2 linked regions of the Roseiflexus sp. RS-1 genome follow. The main gene of each other region encodes a partner of the protein of the gene in region 2 in a complex. Links are inferred from orthologs where the notes say so. Each region holds a gene or a part of one and is shown on either strand. Other genes may lie near its edges.

Region 1 (3,042 bases), 550 kb from region 2 along the record:
GTCACCTGCAGGGGATCGAGACGCCAGTTCCCGACGGCGAGACCGTGAGCATCATTCCGGCGATTGCAGGCGGCGTCTGACCCACCGAAGTTTGTCGCCTGCGCAATGGCGCGCGGCACAAATGTCGGGGCGCGCATCAGCAGGTGAGGTGTGCCTGGTCTCTTCCGTAGTGCAGAAGTTGTGGGGTATCATATGGTTCTACCTTCTCTGTCAAATGAAGAAATCCGCCGCTACTCACGGCATCTGATCCTGCCCGAGTTCGGTATGGAGGGGCAGCGTAAACTCAAGCAGGGCAGCGTGTTGCTGATCGGAACCGGCGGGCTTGGATCGCCGCTGGCGCTGTATCTCGCCGCTGCGGGCGTGGGGCACATCGGACTGGTTGATTTCGACATCGTTGACGAAAGCAACCTGCAGCGCCAGATTATTCACGGCACATCCACGCTGGGCATTCGCAAAACCGAATCGGCAAAAATGCGCCTGCGCGATCTCAATCCGCATATCGACATCGCTACCTATGACGTTCAGATCACGTCGGACAACGCATTCGACCTGATCCGACCATACGATGTGATCGTCGATGGCACCGATAATTTTCCCACCCGCTATCTGACGAACGACGCCTGTGTGATGCTGGGCAAACCTAACGTGTACGGCTCGATCTTCCGCTTCGAGGGGCAGGCGACGGTTTTTTCGCCGAAACATGGCGGACCGTGCTACCGTTGTCTGTACCCGGAGCCGCCGCCGCCCGGTCTGGTGCCGAGTTGCGCCGAGGGTGGCGTGCTCGGCGTGCTCCCCGGCGTGATCGGGACGATCCAGGCAACCGAGGCGATCAAACTGCTCACCGGCATCGGCGAGCCGCTGATTGGTCGTCTGCTGCTCTACGATGCGCTGGCGATGCGCTTCCGCGAACTGAAACTGCGGCGCAACCCCGATTGTCCAGTGTGCGGCGATCATCCGACAGTCACCGAACTGATCGATTATCAGCAGTTCTGCGGTATTTCGCCCGAAGAGGCGCACCGTGACGCGACCATCGAGATAACTCCCGCCGAAGTCGCCGACTGGCTGCACAGCGACAACCCGCCCTTCCTGCTCGATGTGCGCGAACCAAACGAGTGGGAAATCTGCCATATCCCCGGCGCCGTGCGGATCTCGGTCAACGAACTGGCAGAGCGCATGAACGAACTCGATAGTGCGGTCGAAATGGTCGTCTACTGTCGCAGCGGTGTTCGCAGCGCCCGCGCCGTCGAATTGCTGCGCCAGGCAGGGTTCCGCAAAGTAAAGAACATGGCAGGCGGGATCTTGCGCTGGTCCGATGAGGTCGATCCGAGCGTGCCAAAATATTGAGGTTGGCATTCAGCCGCGCTGATGCTATAATACCGCTCCGTGATTCAGGTTCGTACAGACAGGATCGACGGGTGAAAATCGCACTTTACAGCGCACTTATCATTGTCAGCGTAGCGCTGACCTTTCTGGTCGTCGTGCAGGGGCGCACTGCCGGTCTGCAACAGCGCGACACCATCTACCGCACGAAGCGTGGCATCGAGAAGACGATGCACCAGGCAACAATCGTGCTGGCGGTTGTATTCCTCCTGCTGGCGCTGATCGCCAGCCTGCCAATCTGGTAAACGGCGTATTGAATGCAGCAGGCGCCGCTTCACAGGAGTAAAGCGACGTTTGCGCATTCCACGCTGATACATCTATGGCACGTCGCATCCGCTGGCAAATCCTGATTGCGTCGATCAGTGCTCTGACGGTGCTGCTCCTGATGAGTTACCTGGCGCTCACACGCGCATCGGTGGCGCGCCCGCTGGCAGGAGGCGATTATATCGAAGGGGTTGTCGGCGCGCCGGTGCATCTCAATCCCCTGGTCGCTGATCCAGCCTCCGATCCGGTCGCCGCCGACATCCAGCGCCTGGTCTTCGAAGGGTTGACCCGCCCCGGTCCCGACGGTCTACCCATGCCGGCACTCGCCGAGTCGTGGGCGGTTGATGAGAGCGGGACAGTCTACACCTTTACACTGCGAAGCGGCGCGTCGTGGCACGATGGTGCGCCGGTGACGGTCGATGACGTGCTGTTCACGCTGCGCGCTGTGCAGGGTCCGGCGTTCGCCGGTGATCAGAACGTTGCCGCTTTCTGGCGTACTGTCCTGGTTGATCGCGTCGGAGAACGCAGCGTCAGTTTCCGCTTGGAAGCGCCATTTGCGCCATTTCTGCGGTTGACCGGTTTCCCGATCCTCCCCGCGCACCTGCTGCGTAACGTTCCGCCGGAACAGTGGGAGGCGCATCCATTCAACCGCTTGCCGGTCGGCGCCGGTCCGTACCGCCTGGTGGAACTCGATGAACAGCGTGCGCTGCTACGCGCCAACCCGCGTTATTTCGGCGCAACCCCGTTCATCGAAACGATTGAACTGCGCTTTTTTCGCACTGAACAGGAAGCATTCGCTGCGCTGACCCGCAGCGAGATTCAGGGTCTGGCATTCACCGGCGCCAGCGCCCTGGCGGATGTCAACCTGCCACGCGGCATTGTGCGACGTCAGGCGCTGCTGGATGGATACACGGCGCTCTCCTTCAACCTGCGCGACGGTCTGCTCACCGATCTCGGCGTGCGACGCGCACTGGCGACTGCACTCGACAAGGATGCCCTGATCGCCAGTGCGCTTGCGGGGAAGGTGATGCGGCTCGATACGCCGATTCTGCATGGATGGTGGGCGGAAACGTCCGATGTGTCGTGGTATGAGCCAGACGTTGCCCGCGCAATGGCGCAACTTGACACGCTGGGGTACGTCCCGGGCGCCGATGGCGTCCGTGTTCGGGACGGTCAACCACTCGTCTTTTCGCTGCTGACCGATAACTCTCCAACGCGGCGTGCGGTTGCAGAAGAGATTGCCCGTCAGTGGAGCGCCATCGGGGTGCAGATCGTTATCGAACCGGTCGAACCGACCGAAATGCAACGCCGGCTGGAAACGCATGAATTCACCATCGCACTGCACGGATGGCAGCGGCTCGGTTCCGATCCCGATGTCTTCGAACTCTGGCATTCGAG
Region 2 (3,058 bases):
ATGACGCCGCGCGAACTGAACCTGCGGCGCATGCGGCGCGAACCGGCGCCCCAGGAGGCGTAGCCGATGTCCAGATTGAAAATCACGTATCGCAAGAGTGCGATTGGGTATAGCCGCGACCAGAAGGCGACCATCCGTTCACTCGGGTTGCGCAGGCTGAACAGCGTCGTCATTCACGACGATACGCCAACCATTCGCGGGATGGTCTTCAAAGTTCGTCATCTGGTCAGCGTTGAAGAAATTGCCGACGACACCTCGCCAGATGCCGAAACGGGCGCTGATCTGGAGCGCGATGGGGGGAACCGATCATGAAACTGCATGATTTGAAACCGGCGCCAGGAGCGCACCGTGAGCGCAAGCGCATCGGGCGCGGCATCGGCTCGGGCAAGGGCAAAACCGGCGGCAAGGGCATGATGGGTCAGAAGGCGCGCTCCGGTCCCAAGCCATCGCCATCGTTCGAAGGCGGGCAGATGCGTATTACCCGCAAAATGCCCAAACTGCGCGGCTTCAAGAATCGCTGGCGGGTTGAGTATCAGGTGATCAACATCGGTCAACTGAACGATGTTCCCGATGGAACCGAACTGACCATTGAGGAGATGGTCGCTCAGGGATGGATCCATCCGGCAAAGCCGGTCAAGATTCTTGGGGATGGCGAACTGGAGCGGAAACTGACGATCCACGCGCATAAGTTCAGCGCCAGTGCGCGGGCGCGGATCGAAGCAGCTGGCGGCGCCGCCATCGAAACGCCATGGGTTGTGGAACGGCGCAGTCGTAGCCGGGGACCCAACCCGCCCCGGCATAGCCGCAAGGCGGAAACGCCGCAGAAGGCGTGAGGCGCGGACGATCCTGGCGCCGACCGCTTTCTGACTAAAGGAGAAGTGCATGCTTGAGTCGGTTGTCAATGCGCTCCGGTTGCCCGATCTGCGTCAGCGCATCCTGTTTACGCTGGCAATGCTGTTGCTCTTCCGGTTGATCGCCCATATTCCTGTGCCAAACATCGATCCGACGGCGCTGGAAAGTCTGCGGATCGCGCTGCAGGGGAATCAACTGGCACAGTTGCTTAATATTTTTGCCGGCGGCGCACTGCAGAACCTGTCGGTGGCAGCGATGGGGGTCTATCCGTACATCACTGCCCAGATCATTCTGCAACTGCTCGTGCCGCTCATCCCGGCGCTGGAAGAATTGCGCAAAGAGGGTGAACAGGGGCGCATGCGCCTGAACCGCCTTACGTTTTACCTGACCATTCCGATGGCGCTGTTGCAGGCCTATGGGCAGACGCTGACACTCGAACGCAGCCTTGGCACAGGGCAGGCGCTCTTCCAGACGCCGTTCGATATTGTGAATAATTTCTTTCCGACCTTTACCATTCTGGTGAGCATGCTGGCGGGAACGATGCTGCTGGTGTGGCTCGGCGAACAGATCCAGGAACGCGGGATCGGCAACGGCGTGTCGATGATCATCTTCGCCGGGATTGTCGCCGGGTTGCCAGGGTTGATCATTCAGGCGTTTACAACCGTCGAACTGGGAGGCGTCGAGCAAATTATCGGGCTGGTGTCGTTCCTGGTCATCGCTCTGGGAACGATTGTGGGGATTGTCCTGATGCACGAGGGGCAACGACGCATCCCGGTACAGTACGCCAAGCGCGTGCGTGGCAATCGCGTGTATGGCGGGCAGAGCAGCCATATCCCGCTGAAGGTCAACATGGCAGGTATGATCCCGCTGATCTTCGCGCAGAGCATCATCATCTTTCCGGGCACGATTGCATCGTATGCCTGCCCGGAACAGATTGCGCCGCCGGGATCAGGCGTCTTCAAGCAGATTGCGTGCTTTACGTATCAAACGTTTAGCCCGCAGTACGGCAGCGGGACGCTGGTGTACTCGATTGCGCTGTTTGTGCTCGTCTATTTCTTTACCTACTTTTACACAAAGGTCATTTTTGACCAGCAAAACATCCCGGAGACGCTTCAGCGCAACGGCGGGTTTATTCCGGGCATTCGACCGGGGAAACGCACCGAGGAGTATCTCGACCAGGTGGTGAGCCGGATTACGCGAATCGGCGCGCTGTTCCTGGGTATTGTCGCAATTCTGCCCTTTATCACGCAGCAACTTACCGGTGTGCCAATCGGGCTGGGCGCCACGGCGCTGCTGATCGTGGTCGGTGTGGCAGTCGACACGATGCGACAGTTGGAAGCTCAACTGGTCATGCGCAATTATGAAGGGTTCATCAATCGCTGACCACCGGCGTTCGACGACGTGCAGAGGGGTGTGCCATGGATATCATTCTGCTCGGAGCGCCTGGCGCCGGGAAAGGCACCCAGGCGAAATATCTTGAGGAGCATACCGGAATGGTGCACGTCGCCAGCGGCGATCTGTTCCGCGCGGCGCTTCGCCAGGGAACAGAACTCGGTATGCTGGCGAAGTCGTATATGGATCGTGGCGAACTGGTGCCGGACGAAGTGGTCATTCGCATGATTGTCGAACGCATCAGTCAGCCCGATTGCAGTCGGGGCGTGATTTTCGACGGGTTCCCGCGCACCCGCGAGCAGGCGCGGGCGCTCGAAGCGGAGCTCAACAAACAGGGACGGCGGATCGATGTCGTCCTTTACATTCGCGTGCCGGAAGATATGCTGCTGCGGCGTATCGCCGGGCGACAGACTTGCAAAACCTGTGGCTCGACGTATAATATTTACTATTTCCCATCGAAACATCCGAATGTCTGTGATGATTGCGGTGGGAAACTGTATCAGCGCAGTGATGATACAATGGAAACGGCGCGTCATCGGCTCGAAGTCTATTTTGCCCAAACGATGCCGTTGATCGAGTACTATCGCGACCAGGGGGTGCTGGTCGAAATCGATGGGCGCCGTGAGATTTCGCAGGTGACACGTAGTATGATCGAAGCACTCAACAAATACGCTGTTAGCGCGACGCCTTCCGACGAAAGCGCGTAGCAAGAAAGGAGCAGCATGTCCAAAAAAAAAGATGTCATCGAGATGGAAGGAACGATTACTGAGCCGTTGCCAAACGCCATGTTTCGCGTAAAACTCGAAAATGGGCA

The links. Proteins that work in one complex are often made in the same cells at the same time.
Region 1: the proteins of secY (region 2) and secG are in contact, whole or in part, in a crystal structure (PDB 5AWW), measured with the Thermus thermophilus proteins. The link is inferred for Roseiflexus sp. RS-1 from one-to-one orthologs. Residues at the interface, in WP_096411648.1 of Thermus thermophilus: Leu14, Gln16, Arg17, Phe20, Ile34, Pro35, Pro37, Ile72, Arg108, Arg109, Asn112, Gln113, Arg116, Ile117, Ile120, Pro145, Gly146, Trp147, Phe152, Phe155, Val156, Val159, Thr160, Val162, Ala163, Gly164, Ala166, Leu167, Trp170, Glu173; in WP_223903268.1 of Thermus thermophilus: Tyr5, Ile9, Tyr12, Leu13, Ala16, Leu19, Val20, Val23, Leu24, Gln26, Glu27, Pro28, Gln30, Gly31, Ala32, Asp34, Leu35, Met36, Gly37, Gly38, Ser39, Ala40, Asp41, Leu42, Phe43, Ala45, Arg46, Val48, Tyr53, Thr56.

What each region holds. Positions count from the first base shown.
Region 1 is NC_009523.1:890,958-893,999, forward strand. Bases 52-3,020 are described here. They hold secG (preprotein translocase subunit SecG), read left to right. Parts: upstream 52-1,415; coding sequence 1,416-1,625; downstream 1,626-3,020. Other genes in these bases: ROSERS_RS03725 (MoaD/ThiS family protein), read left to right, coding at 52-80; moeB (molybdopterin-synthase adenylyltransferase MoeB), read left to right, coding at 193-1,344; ROSERS_RS03740 (peptide ABC transporter substrate-binding protein), read left to right, coding at 1,700-3,020. Outside these bases: more of ROSERS_RS03725, read left to right, coding at 1-51; more of ROSERS_RS03740, read left to right, coding at 3,021-3,042. UniProt on the Bacillus subtilis protein: Involved in protein export. Participates in an early event of protein translocation.
Region 2 is NC_009523.1:1,443,888-1,446,945, reverse strand. What follows is about bases 74-3,058. They hold secY (preprotein translocase subunit SecY), read left to right. Parts: upstream 74-882; coding sequence 883-2,235; downstream 2,236-3,058. Other genes in these bases: infA (translation initiation factor IF-1), read left to right, coding at 2,967-3,058; ROSERS_RS06005 (adenylate kinase), read left to right, coding at 2,271-2,951; rplO (50S ribosomal protein L15), read left to right, coding at 309-833; rpmD (50S ribosomal protein L30), read left to right, coding at 74-312. In the rest of the region: rpsE (30S ribosomal protein S5), read left to right, coding at 1-63; more of rpmD, read left to right, coding at 67-73. UniProt on the Bacillus subtilis protein: The central subunit of the protein translocation channel SecYEG. Consists of two halves formed by TMs 1-5 and 6-10.